4 regions of the Enterobacter pseudoroggenkampii genome follow, and region 2 is predicted to be linked to each of the others. Evidence: predicted binding sites of a transcription regulator. Region 2 holds the regulator's gene; each other region holds the start of a gene.
What was found. Region 2 encodes sigma-54, which starts transcription at its own class of promoters, with help from an activator protein. Its sites were predicted from a motif close to GTTGGCACANNTTTCGCTNT; they were not measured.

Region 1 (4,373 bases), on a different contig from region 2:
CGGTGCCAGAAAGGCGTCAATGCCGTTTCCCGGCTCTTCCAGCAGGCTGCGCAGGGTGGGGATAAGCGTAATGTGCTGGCAGAAGAAGAAAAAGTTATCGACGCCGCGCGCTTTTGCCTGCTGCAGCGTGATGGCGGTGGCGGGCATGGTGGTTTCAAACCCCAGGCCAAAGAACACCACCTTACGCGCGGGATTATTCTCTGCCAGCGTCAGGGCATCCATCGGCGAATAGACGATCCGCACGTCCGCACCGCGCGCTTTTGCCTGCAGCAGCGAGCCGTTTTTCCCCGGCACGCGCATCGCGTCGCCAAAGGTGCAGAAAATGACGTCGGGCTGGCTGGCAATTTCAATACAGCTGTCGATGCGCCCCATCGGCAGCACGCAGACCGGGCAGCCGGGGCCGTGGATAAACTCGATGTTCTCCGGCAGCAGCTGGTCGAGGCCAAATTTGAAGATGGCGTGCGTGTGCCCGCCGCACACCTCCATGATCCGCAGCGGTCTTTCTGTCGTGAAGTCCAGCAGCGCTGCGCGCGTTTTCAGGTGGCCGATAAGCTGCAGCACCTGCTCCGGCGCGCGGTATTCATCAACGTAACGCATGATTACCGCTCCTCGCCGTACAGCAGCGCGCCCACGTCAGGCTCCACGTCAAACATGTTCTGCAACGCATCCAGCGTGTCGCGGGCTTCCGCTTCGTTAATCACGCTCATTGCGAACCCCACGTGCACCAGCACCCACTGGCCGAGACGCGATGCGCCCGTTTCATCTGTGTTGCCCACCAGCGTCAGGTCCACGTCGCGCAGGATGCCGCAGACCTCGACTTTGGCCTGATTACCGTCGATGGCGTAAATTTGCCCAGGTACGCCTATGCACATCGCTCGTTCTCCAGCCACTGTAGCCAACTGTCCATGCCGTCACCGCGCGTGGCGGAGACCAGCAGGATCTCAATCTCCGGATTCACTTCACGGGCATACGCCAGGCACTTATCCACGTCGAAATTCAGGTACGGCAGCAGGTCGACTTTGTTCAGCAGCATGATGGACGCGGCGGCAAACATATGCGGGTACTTCAGCGGTTTGTCTTCGCCTTCGGTCACCGAAAGCACCGCCACCTTGTGCCGTTCGCCCAGGTCGAAGCTCGCCGGGCAGACCAGGTTGCCGACGTTTTCAATAAACAGAATGCCGTCATCCGCCAGCGGCAGGCGCGGGGCGGCGTCGGCAATCATCTGCGCATCCAGGTGGCAGCCTTTGCCGGTATTAACCTGAATCGCCGGGGTGCCGGTTGCGCGAATACGCGCCGCGTCGTTAACGGTTTGCTGGTCGCCTTCAATCACCGCGCAGGAGACGCGCCCGTTCAGGCGCTTGAGCGTTTCCGTTAACAGCGTGGTTTTGCCGGAGCCGGGGCTGGAGACCAGATTCAACACCAGCTGTTTACGGGTGGCAAAGCGGGCGCGGTTGCGGGCGGCGATCTGGTTATTTTTGTCCAGCACGTTGATTTCCACTTCCAGCATCTGGCGCTGGCTGATACCCGGCGCGTGGGTGCCCGCTTCCCCGTGGCCGTAATGCAGATCGCCCACTTCGGAGCGCTGCGGAGCGAAGGTGATACCGGTCAGTGCCGCAGAAGGTCGTGGGGCAGGAGAAAAGGGCGCGGAGCGAAACGCGGAATGGGGGCGATGTTCATCCCCTTCTATATACAGGTTGCCTTCGGCGCAACCGCAGGTACTACACATACTTTACTCCTTCTCGATTTCGAGACGTTGGATCTGCATGCCGTCATCCGCCACGATGCGAAGACCGGTGCTCTGACACTGCGGACAGCGCTGAACCTTTGATGACAGCAGGGTGACGTACTGCTGGCACTGTTCGCACCAGCACTCCGCCTGCTGCTCTTCAATATGCAGTTCGCAGCCTTCCGCCAGCGTGCCGCGGCACACCAGTTCAAAACAGAAATTCAGGGCGCTGGTCTCGACGCAGGAAAACGCCCCGACCTTCAGCCAGACGCCGGTAACGCGTTTCGCGTGGTTTTGCACTGCCTGCTGCTCGATAAGTTCCAGAGCCCGCTGGCAGAGGGTGATTTCGTGCATGACGCCTCCTCAGTGAATTGCGCCATTGAATGCAATAACGGTGCCAGCTTGATTTTTGTTAAGGCGTGACGATGTCAACGCTGTCGAAATGACACGTCGACACCGCGGCGTTGACAGCGGTTTTGCAATTAAATCAATTAAAAATCATATAGATAAAAACTGGCATGGAATCTGCTTAACAGCCGCTATCTCCATTAAACGGATACCTTCTATGACTATTTGGGAAATCAGCGAAAAAGCGGATTACATCGCGCAGCGTCATCAGCAGCTGCAGGACCAGTGGCACCTTTACTGCAACTCGCTGGTTCAGGGCATTACCCTCTCGAAAGCGCGTCTTCACCACGCGATGAGCTGCGCGGCACAGGGGGATATGAGCTTTGTCCTGTTCGGCCATTTCACGATCAACGTGACCCTGGCAGATAACTTCAACAGCCACACCATCGAGTACCACCTCGAGACAAAAGACGGCGAAAAACAGTGTATTGCGAAGGCGCAGCTGATGGCCGACGGCATGGTGGACGGCCACGTCAGCAACCGCGATCGCCAGCAGGTGCTGGAGCACTATCTGGAAAAAATCGCGCCGGTCTATAACGGCCTGTACGCCGCCGTTGAACGCGATCTCCCGGTCAACCTGAAGCTGCTGATGGACGGAAATGCCTCAGCGAACGTGGCCTGACCCTTGCGTGTCGAGAAGTGTCGACAAGACAGTTTTTCGTCAAAAATGACTATCACCAGAGGATGACCCGGTGAACCGTTTTGTAATTGCCGACTCGACGGTCTGTATTGGCTGTCGAACCTGTGAGGCGGCGTGTTCGGAAACGCATCGCCTGTATGGGCTGCAGTCCATGCCGCGCCTGCACGTCATGCGTAATGAAAAAGAGTCTGCCCCGCAGCTCTGCCATCACTGTGAAGACGCCCCCTGCGCGGGTGTCTGCCCTGTGAATGCCATCACCCGCGTTGATGGCGCTGTCCAGCTGAACGAAAGCCTGTGCGTAAGCTGCAAGCTGTGCGGCATCGCCTGCCCGTTCGGCGCGATTGAATTTTCCGGCAGCCGTCCGCTGCACATTCCGGCGAACGCTAACTCGCCAAAAGCCCCGCCTGCGCCACCGGCTCCGGCACGCGTAAGCACGTTGCTGGACTGGGTGCCCGGCATCCGTGCCGTGGCGGTGAAGTGCGACCTGTGCAGCTTCGATGAGCAGGGTCCGGCCTGCGTGCGCACCTGCCCGACTAAAGCATTGATTCTGGTTAACATTCGCGACATCGCCCGTACCAGCAAGCGCAAACGCGAGCTGACCATCAACAGTGATTTTGGCGACCTTTCTCTGCTACAGGCGCTTAACGAGGGGGCGAAATGAACGCGGCAATGATGATTACCAGCGCGGTAGCCTGTTTTACTGCCGCCGCTGTTCTGGCGCTGATCTTCTCATTCCATAAAACCCTGAGCGGCGCGATCGCCGGGATTGGCGGGGCGGTAGCTAGCCTGATGACGCTGGCGGCAGGCGGCGTTGTCCTGCTCGGCGGCCAGTCCGCAGAAACCGTGATGCCGCTGATTCGGCACACCGTTGAGATCACGCCCCTGAACGCCATCTGGCTGGTGACGTTTGGCCTGTGCGGGCTGTTTATCAGCCTGTTCAATATCGACTGGCACCGCCACCCGCATGCTAAAGCCAACGGCCTGCTGGTTAATCTGCTGATGGCGACGGCGGTCTGTACCGTTATCGCCAGCAACCTCGGCGCGCTGGTGGTGATGGCGGAGATCATGGCGCTGTTCGGCGTGTTCCTGACGGGCTGCAGCGCCTCCGGCAAGCTGTGGTTTGCGCTGGGACGCCTGGGGACGCTGCTGCTGGTGCTGGCCTGCTGGCTGGTGTGGCAACGCTTTGGCACGCTGGATTTCTCTGCGCTCAACGGGCATCCGCTGGGGAATGACGTCTGGCTGCTGGGCGTTATCGGCTTTGGCCTGCTCGCTGGCATCATCCCGCTGCACGGCTGGGTGCCGCAGGCGCATGCGAATGCCTCCGCGCCCGCCGCCGCGCTGTTTTCGGTGGTGGTGATGAAAGTGGGTCTGTTCGGAATTTTGGCGATTACGCTGACCGGCGGACAACCGCCGCTATGGTGGGGCGTTGTGCTGCTGATCGCCGGAATGATTACCGCGTTCGTCGGCGGCCTGTACGCGCTGATGGAGCACAATATCCAGCGTCTTCTGGCGTACCACACGCTTGAAAATATCGGCATCATCCTGCTCGGTATTGGCGCGGGCGTAACCGGGCTGGCGCTCAATCATCCGGCGCTAATC
Region 2 (4,373 bases):
GAGAGGTTCTTACTGGAAAGCGGGTGCAAACGACGGGTATCGCTGTAGCGACGGATCAGCGTATTGCGGTCTGCATCAAGGAACAGCAACTGAGGCGAGAACGCATCAGGCAGGTTGCTCATGGCCTGTTCGAAGATCTCTGGCGATTCAGGCATGTTACGGACGTCGATACTGACGGCGGCAGAGGTTTGTCTCTCCGCAAGCGTGCGGGCCAGGTCGGGCAATAACACGACCGGCAGGTTATCTACGCAGTAAAAACCCATGTCTTCCAGCGCGCGCAGAGCAACGGATTTCCCCGACCCTGAACGGCCACTGACAATCATCAGCACCATGTTCCGTTTCTCCTCAGGACAACAGATGTGAAGGCCATCTCCTGGTTATGCATCATCCTGATTGCCTTCTGCTTCAGTGATAATCTGATAGAGCTCTTCATCACTTTGGGCCGAGCGCAGCCGACGGCAAATGGTTTTATCGGCCAGACGTTTTGCGACCAGCGACAGCGTATGCAGATGGGTTTTCGTCTGGTCGGCAGGCACCAGCAGCGCGAAGAGGAGATCGACGGGCTGGTTATCAATGGCATCGAAGGCGATGGGTGTTTCAAGTTGCACAAACACACCAACGGCACGCAGAGTATCCTCTTCCAGTTTGCCGTGCGGTATCGCGATGCCGTTGCCGATACCGGTACTGCCCATTTTTTCACGGGTCAGAATCGCTTCGAATACCACCTGCGGCGGCAGGCCCAGCTGTTTTGCGGCCAGTTCACTGATGATCTCCAGCGCACGTTTTTTGCTCTGGCAGTGAACCGCACTGCGGGTACATTCCTGGTTAAGGACATTGCTCAGTTGAAGAGCGGAATCGTTGTTCATCATAATTTCACCTAAGCGCTAACTGTACAAATGGCCTGTTGTGTTTCACAACAGGCCGTCCTGCACCCGTTAACTGCCCGGACAATTAGTGTTGTTTCAGTTTATCTTTATGTTTATTGAGCTGTCGTGCAAGCTTATCAATCAAGCCGTCGATAGCAGCGTACATGTCTTGCCCTTCCGCACTGGCATGCAGTTCACCCCCGTTAACATGCAGGGTGGCATCCGAGATATGAGTCACTTTCTCCACTTTCAACACAATATAGACCTGATTGATCCTTTCGAAATACTGCTCGAGTTTTGCAAACTTCGCGTTCACAAAGTCGCGTAAAGCCTCAGTAATTTCGACGTTTTGTCCAGTGATGTTGAGCTGCATAGTGTCTTCCTTATCGGTTGTGTCAGACCAGCTGTTTACGCTGGTTGGACGGCGGAATGGATAAAGACTCTCGATACTTCGCAACAGTACGACGTGCCACCATAATACCCTGATCGGACAGCATGGTGGTTAACTTACTGTCGCTTAGTGGCTTCGCGGGGTTCTCCGCGGCGATCAACTTCTTCACCAGGGCACGAATGGCCGTTGACGACGCTTCGCCGCCGCCCTCGGTATTCACATGGCTGGAGAAGAAATACTTAAGCTCAAAAATACCGCGTGGACTGTGCAGATACTTCTGCGTGGTGACACGGGAAATGGTTGATTCATGCATTTCGACGGCCTGGGCGATATCCGCCAGTACCATCGGTTTCATATACTCTTCGCCCTGCTCAAAGAACGCCTGCTGCTGTTCGACAATACAGCGGCTGACGCGTAGCAGCGTATCATTTCGGCTCTCCAGACTTTTGATCAGCCATCGCGCTTCCTGCAAATTGCTACGAATATATTGATTGTCGGAGTCGTTACGCACGCTGGTGCACATGGAGGCATACTGCTGGTTGATTTGCAGGCGAGGGATGCTGTCTGAATTCAGTTCAACGACCCAGCGGCCATTGTGTTTTCTGACCAGCACATCCGGGATGACGTACTCGGGCTCGCTGGTCTGGATCGACTGTCCCGGGCGCGGATCGAGCGACTGGATCAGATTCACCGCTTCTTTCAGCACCTCTTCCTTCAGGCGCGTGACGCGCATCAGGGAGCGGAAATCGTGGTTAGCCAACAGATCCAGATGATCGCTGATGATTAAGCGCGCCTCGTCGAGCCACGGCGTCTCTTTGCTGAACTGAGAAAGCTGGATCAGCAGGCAGTCGCGCAGATCTTTTGCGGCCACGCCTACCGGATCGAAACGCTGGATGCGCTTCAGAACGGCTTCAACTTCCTCAAGCTCTATCTCGTCGTCGCCCATGCTTTCCAGAATATCGTCCAGCGTGACGGTCAAATAGCCAGTGTCGTCAACGGCATCGACAATTGAGGTGGCAATCGCGCGGTCGGTATCGGAGAAGGGTGTGAGTTCCACCTGCCACATCAGGTAATCCTGCAGTGACTGGGTGGTTTCGCCCTGGTAGACCGGTAGCTCATCATCCTGGTAGTCTGCACGCGTACCGGAAGGGGTTCCGGCGGTGTAGATTTCATCCCAGCTGGCATCCAGCGGAAGCTCGTCCGGCATCTCTTTTTGTTCGAGTGCATCCGCGGTGTCGAGCGCTTCTGTATCCTGCGATTGCTGGGTATCTACCTCGTCATGAAGATCGGTTTGTTCCAGCAGGGGGTTGCTGTCCAGCGCCTGCTGGAGCTCCTGCTGAAGTTCTAACGTGGACAGTTGCAACAGGCGAATTGCCTGCTGTAGCTGCGGCGTCATCGCCAGTTGTTGGCTGAGCCTTAATTGCAAACCTTGCTTCATGTTCAGAGCATTTTTCTCCGGTTCGGCGTTACGTTACCTCTACCCTATCAGAGTCTGAAGTCTTCCCCAAGATAGACGCGCTTAACATGATCGTCTTCGAGGATCTGCTGTGGCGTACCGTGGGCGATCAGATTGCCCTGGCTCACAATATACGCGCGTTCACACACGGCCAGCGTTTCACGGACGTTGTGGTCGGTGATCAGTACGCCAAGCCCGCTGTCACGCAGGTGTTCAATGATACGTTTAATGTCGATAACCGAGATTGGGTCAACGCCCGCAAACGGTTCATCCAGAAGGATAAACTTCGGGTTTGCGGCCAGCGCACGGGCAATCTCAACGCGGCGGCGTTCGCCCCCGGAGAGAGCCTGACCGAGGCTGTCGCGCAGATGCTCAATGTGGAACTCTTCCATCAGCTCGTTGGCACGATCCTGACGCTGTTCGCTGGTCAGATCGTTACGAATTTGCAGGACCGCCATCAGGTTATCGTAAACGCTAAGACGACGGAAAATGGAGGCTTCCTGCGGCAGGTAGCCGATCCCGCGACGTGCGCGCGCGTGCAGCGGCAGAAGACTGATGTCTTCATCGTCAATGACAATGTTGCCGGCATCGCGCGGCACAATGCCAACGACCATGTAGAAAGTGGTGGTTTTACCCGCACCGTTAGGGCCAAGCAGCCCTACAATTTCGCCGGAGTTGACGGTCAGACTGACATCTTCTACGACACGGCGGCCCTTATAGGCCTTCGCGAGATTTTTTGCAGTTAATGTTGCCATAACGAATTAGTTACTCTTCTTCTGTGCCGGGGCCTGGCCTTTGCCTTTGTCCTGCAGCTGCGACGGAACCAGTACGGTGGTGACGCGTTTGCCTTTCTCGCTGGAGGCCTGCATTTTTTGCTCTTTCACCAGATAGGTAATCTGGTCGCCGGTAATGTTGCTGTCCAGCTGTTCCAGGTACGCATTACCGGTCAGGATGACCAGGTCCTTCGCCAGCTCATAGTGCATGTGCGTAGCGTGACCTTTCACCGGCTTGCCGTTGTCCTGCATCTGGTAGAAGGTGGCCGGGTTACCGTAACCATCAATGATCTCTTTGCCTTGCTCGCCACCCGGACGGGTCACGACCACTTTGTCCGCGTTAATTTTGATGGTGCCCTGAGTCATGACGACGTTACCCGTGAAGGTGACGACGTTGCCCTGCATATCGAGAGACTGGGTATCGGACTCGATATGGATCGGTTGGTCGGTATCGCCCGTTACAGCAAGCGCGGGGAGACTGGTCGCCAGCATCGCGCTGGCGATAATTACTTTAAGGCTGAGTTTGTTTGTTTTGAATTTCATAGGAGGTTCTAACCTTTTCAATCAGCTCGGCGTTTTTGCTGCGTAAGTTCCCGCGCATTCTCAAACCGCTGGAATTAAATGTTGTGCCATACAGTGTGACCAGATCCTGCGACGTCACGTCCTGGGTTACCAGGTTGATCTGGGCATTATCCGTCGTAATTTTTCGTAGCTGCGAGTCAGCGGTCAGGGCGTTGACTTCAACGTGGCCATACAGATAAAGCATACGGTCATTTGTCAGTTTTGCCCGATCTGACTTAATTGACCACGTCGGCACTTTGTCCTTATCAAATGTGGTCATGACAGGTTGGGTAAACCACGAAATACCATCATCTGAAAAATATTCA
Region 3 (4,373 bases), on a different contig from region 2:
GCCTATAGATTGACCGTATTAGTCTTCTTTCGCACCGCGCATAGCACGTTTACGATCGTTCTCGGTCAGGTGACGTTTACGGATACGAATTGACTGTGGAGTCACTTCTACCAGTTCGTCATCATCGATGAATTCCAGAGCCTGCTCCAGAGTCATCTTGATCGGTGGAACCAGAACCGTTGCTTCGTCAGTACCGGACGCACGCATGTTGGTCAGTTTCTTACCGGTCAGGCAGTTTACGGTCAGGTCGTTAGAACGACTGTGAATACCGATGATCTGGCCTTCATAAACTTCAGCACCGTGACCCAGGAACAGCTTACCGCGATCCTGCAGACCGAACAGCGCAAACGCAACCGCTTTACCCTGACCGTTGGAGATCAGTACGCCGTTGTTACGCTGGCCCACTTCGCCCGGACGAACGTCGTCGTAGTGGCTGAAGGTGGAGTACAGCAGGCCGGTACCAGAGGTCATGGTCATGAACTCTGAACGGAAGCCGATCAGGCCACGGCTTGGGATCACGTAGTCGAGACGTACGCGGCCTTTGCCATCTGGATTCATGTTTTTCAGGTCGCCTTTACGCTCACCCAGAGCCTGCATCACAGAACCCTGGTGCTGCTCTTCAACGTCCAGCGTCACGTTTTCGAACGGCTCTTGTTTACGGCCGTCGATTTCGCGGAAGATTACTTTCGGACGGGAAACCGCCATTTCGAAACCTTCACGACGCATGTTTTCGATCAGAACAGACAGGTGCAGCTCACCACGACCCGAAACGCGGAATGCATCAGCGTCTTCGGTTTCTTCAACGCGCAGCGCAACGTTGTGCACCAGCTCTTTGTTCAGGCGGTCAAGGATCTGACGAGAGGTAACGAACTTACCTTCTTTACCACAGAACGGAGAGGTGTTGACGTTGAAGAACATGGATACGGTTGGTTCATCAACGGACAGGGCTGGCAGCGCTTCGACGTTCTGCGGATCGCAGATGGTGTCGGAGATGTTCAGTTCACCCAGACCGGTGATAGCGATAATGTCGCCCGCTTCAGCGATGTCGCTCTCGATACGCTCAAGACCCAGGTGAGTCAGCACTTTACCAACTTTACCGTTACGGGTTTTGCCTTCACTATCGATGATAGTAACCTGCTGGTTAGGCTTCACTTTACCGCGCTTGATACGACCAATGCCGATTACGCCAACGTAGTTGTTGTAGTCGAGCTGAGAGATCTGCATCTGCAGGGTACCGTCAAGATCGACGTTTGGCGCAGGAACACGGTCAACAATCGCCTGATACAGCGGGGTCATGTCTTCAGCCATGTCTTCGTGGTCCAGACCTGCGATACCGTTCAGCGCAGAGGCGTAAACGATAGGGAAGTCCAGCTGCTCGTCGGTCGCGTCGAGGTTAACGAACAGGTCGAAGACCTGGTCAACAACCCAGTCAGGACGCGCGCCAGGGCGGTCAACTTTGTTGATAACAACGATTGGCTTCAGACCATGGGCAAAAGCTTTTTTGGTCACGAAGCGCGTCTGTGGCATTGGGCCATCCATTGCGTCAACGACCAGCAGAACGGAGTCTACCATGGACATTACACGTTCAACTTCACCACCGAAGTCGGCGTGCCCTGGGGTATCAACGATGTTGATACGGTAGTCATTCCATTTAATCGCGGTGTTTTTCGCGAGGATGGTAATCCCACGCTCTTTCTCCAAATCGTTGGAGTCCATCACGCGTTCTTGGGTTTCGGCACGCGCATCAAACGTACCGGATTGCTGCAGCAGCTTGTCAACCAGGGTAGTTTTACCATGGTCTACGTGCGCGATGATGGCGATGTTACGCAAATTTTCGATCACAACTTTGCCTCAGGCATTTAGAAATAGCGCGTTATTGTACACGGATTAATCGCACTACAAAACAGGATCACAAACATCCCCCGCAAACAAGTCATGCAGGGATGCTTTGTGATCGCTTTCACGGAGCGGTAAAAGGGCTCTTTAACGTAAATTGCACCAATATGGTGCTCAATGTTCACATTGAAGCACTATACTGGTGCAACAAATCCATCGTGGTGCAGCCCTTTTGCACTATGGTGCGCATGATAACGCCTTTTTGGGGTGTTTTAAAAGTTGGCACAGATTTCGCTTTATAAAAAATACATGGCACCAGCCAGTACAAACAGAAATTGAAGACCTCGTTACCACGACGACAATGACCAATCTGGAGAGTTAAGTATGTCCGCTGAACACGTTTTGACGATGCTGAACGAACATGAAGTGAAGTTTGTTGATCTGCGCTTCACCGATACCAAAGGTAAAGAACAGCACGTCACAATCCCTGCTCATCAGGTGAACGCCGAATTCTTCGAAGAAGGCAAAATGTTTGACGGCTCCTCCATTGGTGGCTGGAAAGGCATTAACGAATCCGACATGGTTCTGATGCCGGACGCGACCACTGCGCTCATTGACCCGTTCTTCGAAGAACCAACCCTGATCATCCGTTGCGACATCCTCGAGCCAGGCACGCTGCAGGGCTACGACCGTGACCCACGTTCTATCGCAAAACGTGCTGAAGAGTACCTGCGTTCTACCGGCATCGCAGACACCGTTCTGTTCGGACCAGAGCCAGAGTTCTTCCTGTTTGACGACATCCGTTTCGGCGCTTCAATTTCTGGTTCCCACGTGGCTATCGATGACATCGAAGGTGCATGGAACTCTTCCACCAAATACGAAGGTGGTAACAAAGGTCACCGTCCTGGCGTGAAAGGCGGTTACTTCCCGGTTCCTCCGGTCGATTCTTCACAGGACATCCGTTCTACCATGTGTATGATCATGGAAGAGATGGGCCTGGTTGTTGAAGCGCACCACCACGAAGTGGCGACTGCTGGCCAGAACGAAATCGCTACCCGCTTTAACACCATGACCAAGAAAGCGGATGAGATTCAGATTTACAAATACGTTGTGCACAACGTTGCGCACCGTTTCGGTAAAACCGCGACCTTCATGCCAAAACCAATGTTTGGCGATAACGGTTCCGGTATGCACTGCCACATGTCTCTGTCCAAGAACGGTACCAACCTGTTCTCTGGCGACAAATATGCCGGTCTGTCCGAGCAGGCGCTGCACTACATCGGTGGTGTTATCAAACACGCTAAAGCGATCAACGCCCTGGCGAACCCAACCACTAACTCCTACAAGCGTCTGGTCCCGGGCTACGAAGCGCCAGTGATGCTGGCCTACTCTGCACGTAACCGTTCTGCTTCTATCCGTATTCCGGTGGTGGCGTCTCCTAAAGCACGTCGTATCGAAGTGCGCTTCCCGGATCCAGCGGCTAACCCATACCTGTGCTTCGCAGCACTGCTGATGGCCGGTCTGGACGGTATTAAGAATAAGATCCACCCGGGCGAAGCGATGGACAAAAACCTGTACGACCTGCCGCCAGAAGAAGCGAAAGAGATCCCACAGGTTGCTGGCTCTCTGGAAGAAGCCCTGCAGGCGCTGGACGCAGACCGCGAGTTCCTGACTGCGGGTGGTGTGTTCACTGATGAAGCGATTGACGCTTACATCGCCCTGCGTATTGAAGAGAACGACCGTGTGCGTATGACGCCACACCCGGTTGAGTTCGAGCTGTACTACAGCGTTTAATAAAGTTGTTTTACCCGGCGTGACAAGCGCCGGGGGTAGTTGCCGTGGAAACTTTTAGCCCATCTCCGGATGGGCTTTTTTCTCCACCAACAACCTGATCTCACGCGCTATTTACGCCGAAAACGCTATACTGCACTAAAACAGTGCAACAACTCCAGGAGACTGCTGAATGGCAACTGGCACGCTGCCCGATGCTGGGCAGATCCTCAATTCTTTGATTAACAGCATTTTGCTGGTCGATGACGAGCTGGCCGTTCATTACGCCAACCCGGCGGCGCAGCAGCTGCTCGCCCAAAGCGCACGTAAACTGTTCGGCACCCCGCTTCCTGAACTCCTGAGCTATTTTTCGCTGAATATTGGCCTGATGCAGGAAAGTTTGCAGGCTGGCCAGGGGTTTACCGATAACGAAGTGACGCTGGTGATCGACGGACGCTCGCACATTCTGTCGCTGACCGCGCAGCGTCTTCCCGATGGGATGATCCTGCTGGAAATGGCGCCGATGGATAATCAGCGTCGACTGAGCCAGGAGCAGCTTCAGCATGCGCAGCAAATTGCCGCCCGTGACCTGGTGCGCGGTCTGGCGCATGAAATCAAAAACCCGTTGGGTGGATTACGCGGCGCGGCGCAGCTTCTGACCAAGGCACTCCCCGATCCCGCGCTGGCGGAGTACACCAACGTCATCATTGAGCAGGCGGACCGTCTGCGAAATCTGGTAGACCGTCTTCTTGGTCCGCAGCAGCCGG
Region 4 (4,373 bases), on a different contig from region 2:
ATGGGCGACGCGCTGGCGATGGCGGTAATGCAGGCGCGCGGCTTTAACGAAGAAGATTTCGCCCGTTCGCATCCGGCGGGGGCGCTCGGCGCACGCCTGCTCAACAAGGTTCACCACCTGATGCGCACCGACGATGCTATTCCGCAGGTCAAACTCGATACCAGCGTCATGGACGCGATGCTAGAGCTGAGCCGCACCGGCCTGGGGCTGGTAGCGGTGTGCGATGACGACGGGTACGTCAAAGGCGTGTTCACCGACGGCGACCTGCGCCGCTGGCTGGTGGGCGGCGGCAAGCTGGAAACCAAAGTGTCGGACGCTATGACACAGGGCGGGCTGACGCTGAACGCCGAGAGCCGCGCCATTGAAGCCAAAGAGGTGCTGATGAAGCGCAAAATCACCGCCGCGCCGGTGGTGGATGACGCCGGCAGACTGTGCGGTGCCATCAACCTGCAGGACTTCTATCAGGCCGGGATTATCTAACCCTTCAGTCCGAGACGCTTCGCCAGCCGGTGCAGGTTGGCGACGTCCATCTCCAGCGTCCGGGCGCACGCCGCCCAGTTACGGTTATTCTGCTCCAGCGCGCGGGTAATCCTCTGACGCTGAAACGCCTCCGTGGCTTCACGCAGATTTTCATTCGCTATCTCTGGCGCCGCCTGCACGACAGCCGGTGTGGTTTCATCCTGCAGCGCAAAATGGCGCGCGTGGATCACCACTTCGTCACCCGAACGCGTCGCCCGCGCCAGCACCACCGCACGGTGGATCGCATGCTCCAGCTCGCGCACGTTGCCCGGCCAGCCGTAGCTCAACAGATGCGCCCTCGCTCCCGGGCTCAGCACCACGCGGGAAAGCCCCATCCGGAGACGGCACTGCTCGCAGAAATAGCCCGCCAGCAGCACCACGTCGTCCCCGCGCTCGCGCAGCGGCGGCACGGTAAGTGGGAACACGCTCAGGCGGTGGAACAGGTCGGCGCGGAACTGCCCGGCCAGCACCGCTTCACGCAGGTCACGGTTGGTCGCCGCCAGCACGCGAACGTCCACTCTGTGACTGCGATCATCCCCCACGCGCTGGATGTCGCCGTACTGCAACACGCGCAGCAGCTTGGCCTGTAACGAAAGGGAAAGCTCACCAATCTCATCCAGAAACAGCGTGCCGTTATCGGCCATTTCAAACTTGCCGCTGCGGTTGCTGATGGCCCCGGTAAACGCTCCCTTAACGTGACCAAACAGCTCGCTTTCCGCCACGCTCTCCGGCAGCGCGGCGCAGTTGAGGTACACCAGCGGGTTAATCGCGCGCGGCGAGGCTTCGTGAATGGATTTCGCCACCAGCTCCTTACCGGTGCCGGTTTCGCCGAAGATCAGCACGTTCAAATCTGAGGCGGCAACAATCTCAATCTCTTTTTTGAGCTGCGCCATGCCCGGCGAGAGGCCAATCATCTCTGTGTGCGTTATCTGCTCAAACGCCGCCGGGCTGCCGGGAAGAATATTCTGGCTCTCCAGCTGTTCAATCAGCAGCGCGTTGTTAAGCGCCCCGGCGGCCAGCGCCGCAATCAGGCGCAGTTCTTCATCGCTAAAGGTGTCGAACTGGACCGGCGACAGGCCGTCGAGGGTCAGCGCGCCAATCAGATTCTGCCCAGCAAACAGCGGCAGGCCGATACAGGCGTGTACCTTCAGACTCTCCTGTCCGGGAATAAGCCCGTCGTACGGATCGGGCAAGTCGCTGTCCGCCGGGAAGCGCACCACGTCACCCGCGCGGGCGATAGTTTCCAGACGCGGATGGCCTTCAAGGGTAAAGCGCCGTCCGAGCACATCCTTCGCCAGGCCGTCGATCGCCAGGGGAATAAACTGTCGTCCTTCGTAGCGCAGCAGCGCCGAGGCGTCGCACGCCAGCACGTGGCGCAGCGTGGAGATCAGCCGCTGAAAGCGATCCTGATGGCCGATACCGGTTTGCAGCTCAATGGCGATCTTCGCCAGCACGTCTACGGAAAAGCTCATGTCTGCCTCGCTGTCATTTTGACAATGCATGTTGTCATAGTGACACTGTTTTGAATAGTCATAATGACTACCCATTACGGATCATAAAAAAATTAATTAAGTAAAATCAATAAAATAAAAGTTGGCACGCAACTTGATATAAGCAAACCATCTTATTTGAAAATGCTGTATCATGTAGAGGTTGCTATGTCTATTCTGGTTAAAAATAACATTCATTGGGTCGGTCAACGTGACTGGGAAGTGCGCGATTTCCACGGGACGGAATACAAAACGCTGCGCGGCAGCAGCTACAACAGCTATCTCATCCGCGAAGGAAAAAACGTGCTGATCGATACCGTCGATCACAAGTTCAGCCGCGAGTTCGTGCAGAACCTGCGCAGCGAAATCGATCTCGACACCATCGATTACATCATCATCAACCACGCGGAAGAAGATCACGCCGGCGCGCTGACCGAGCTGATGTCTTACATCCCGAACACACCTGTCTACTGCACCACCAACGCCATCGACTCGATCAACGGCCACCACCACCATCCGGAGTGGAACTTCCACACCGTGAAAACCGGCGACGCGCTGGATATCGGTAATGGCAAGCAGCTGATCTTCGTGGAAACCCCGATGCTGCACTGGCCGGACAGCATGATGACCTACATGACCGGTGACGCGGTGCTGTTCAGCAACGACGCCTTCGGCCAGCACTACTGCGACGAACGTTTGTTTAATGACGAAGTGGATCAGACAGAGCTGTTCGAGCAGTGCCAGCGGTACTATGCCAACATCCTGACGCCGTTCAGCCGCCTGGTCACGCCGAAAATCACCGAAATCCTCGGCTTCAACCTGCCGGTGGAGATGATTGCCACCTCCCACGGCGTGGTGTGGCGTGAAAACCCCACCCAGATCGTCGAGCTGTACCTGAAGTGGGCGGCGGACTATCAGGAAGACCGCATCACTATTTTCTACGACACCATGTCCAACAACACCCGCATGATGGCGGACGCCATTGCCCAGGGCATCAACGAAGTGGACCCGAACGTGGCGGTGAAAATCTTCAATGTGGCGCGCAGCGATAAGAATGAGGTGTTAACCAACGTGTTCCGCTCTAAGGGCGTGCTGGTGGGCACCTCCACCATGAACAACGTGATGATGCCGAAAATTGCCGGTCTGGTAGAAGAGATGACCGGCCTGCGCTTTCGCAACAAGCGCGCCAGCGCCTTTGGCTCCCACGGCTGGAGCGGCGGCGCGGTAGACCGTCTCTCCACCCGCTTACAGGATGCGGGCTTTGAGATGTCCATGAGCCTGAAGGCCAAGTGGCGCCCGGATATCGACGCCCTGGAGATCTGTCGCCAGCACGGTCGCGACATTGCCCGTCAGTGGGCGCTCGCTCCGCTGCCGGAAGTGGCGGCAAAAGCACCCGAACAGCAGGAAGCCTGCGCCTGTGCCGCCGCGGCAGCCGCCGATCTCGGCCCGCGCATGCAGTGCAGCGTCTGCCAGTGGATTTACGATCCTGACCTGGGCGAACCGCTGCAGGATGTTGCCCCGGGCACGCCGTGGCGCGACGTGCCGGACAATTTCCTCTGCCCGGAATGTTCCCTCGGTAAGGACGTCTTTGACGAACTGGGTACGGAGGCAAAATGAGCAACGGTATCGTCATCATCGGCTCGGGCTTTGCCGCCCGTCAGCTGGTGAAAAACATCCGCAAGCAGGATGCCAGCGTGCCGCTGACGGTGATTGCCGCCGACAGCATGGACGAGTACAACAAACCTGATTTAAGCCACGTTATTAGCCAGAATCAGCGCGCCCAAGAACTCACCCGCCAGACGGCGGGGGAGTTCGCGGAACAGTTCAACCTGCGTCTGTTTCCGTACACCTGGGTCACCGATATCGACGCCGCCGCACACGTGGTGAAAGCAAAAGAGAAGACCTGGCAGTACGACAGGCTGGTGCTGGCCACGGGTGCCTCTGCTTTCGTGCCGCCGATTGAGGGCCGCGAGCTGATGCTCACCCTCAACAGCCAGCAGGCGTATCAGGCCAGCGAAACGGCGCTTCGCGACGCAAAGCGCGTGATGATTGTCGGCGGCGGACTGATCGGCACCGAGCTGGCGATGGATTTCTGCCGGGCGGGCAAATCGGTGACCCTGGTCGACCATGCGGCGAGCATTCTGTCGGCGCTGATGCCCGCAGAAGTAAGCAGTCGCTTACAGCATCGTCTGACCGACATGGGGGTGCATCTGCTGCTGAAATCGCAGCTGCAAAGCCTGCGCAAAACCGAAGGCGGTATTCGTGCCACGCTCGACCGCAGCCGCAGCGTTGAGGTGGATGTGGTTATCGCGGCGACGGGCCTGCGCCCGGAAACTGCGCTGGCGCATCGTGCAGGCGCCGAAA

Region 1: a site for sigma-54 is predicted at 2,190-2,209, ahead of hycA (formate hydrogenlyase regulator HycA). Genes of this name have one in related genera too.
Region 3: a site for sigma-54 is predicted at 2,115-2,134, ahead of glnA (glutamate--ammonia ligase). Genes of this name have one in related genera too.
Region 4: a site for sigma-54 is predicted at 2,112-2,131, ahead of norV (anaerobic nitric oxide reductase flavorubredoxin). Genes of this name have one in related genera too.

What each region holds. Positions count from the first base shown of each region.
Region 1 is NZ_JAPMLV010000004.1:196,387-200,759, reverse strand. It holds gene hypD (hydrogenase formation protein HypD) at 1-597, opposite strand, end outside; gene OTG14_RS17965 (HypC/HybG/HupF family hydrogenase formation chaperone) at 600-872, opposite strand; gene hypB (hydrogenase nickel incorporation protein HypB) at 863-1,726, opposite strand; gene hypA (hydrogenase maturation nickel metallochaperone HypA) at 1,730-2,080, opposite strand; gene hycA (formate hydrogenlyase regulator HycA) at 2,292-2,756, shown strand; gene OTG14_RS17945 (4Fe-4S dicluster domain-containing protein) at 2,827-3,435, shown strand; gene hycC (formate hydrogenlyase subunit 3) at 3,432-4,373, shown strand, end outside.
Region 2 is NZ_JAPMLV010000006.1:130,501-134,873, reverse strand. It holds gene rapZ (RNase adapter RapZ) at 1-332, opposite strand, end outside; gene ptsN (PTS IIA-like nitrogen regulatory protein PtsN) at 378-869, opposite strand; gene hpf (ribosome hibernation promoting factor) at 952-1,239, opposite strand; gene rpoN (RNA polymerase factor sigma-54) at 1,262-2,695, opposite strand; gene lptB (LPS export ABC transporter ATP-binding protein) at 2,743-3,468, opposite strand; gene lptA (lipopolysaccharide ABC transporter substrate-binding protein LptA) at 3,475-4,029, opposite strand; gene lptC (LPS export ABC transporter periplasmic protein LptC) at 3,998-4,373, opposite strand, start outside.
Region 3 is NZ_JAPMLV010000010.1:73,947-78,319, forward strand. It holds gene typA (ribosome-dependent GTPase TypA) at 19-1,842, opposite strand; gene glnA (glutamate--ammonia ligase) at 2,221-3,630, shown strand; gene glnL (nitrogen regulation protein NR(II)) at 3,800-4,373, shown strand, end outside.
Region 4 is NZ_JAPMLV010000004.1:173,944-178,316, forward strand. It holds gene gutQ (arabinose-5-phosphate isomerase GutQ) at 1-480, shown strand, start outside; gene norR (nitric oxide reductase transcriptional regulator NorR) at 477-1,991, opposite strand; gene norV (anaerobic nitric oxide reductase flavorubredoxin) at 2,178-3,626, shown strand; gene norW (NADH:flavorubredoxin reductase NorW) at 3,623-4,373, shown strand, end outside.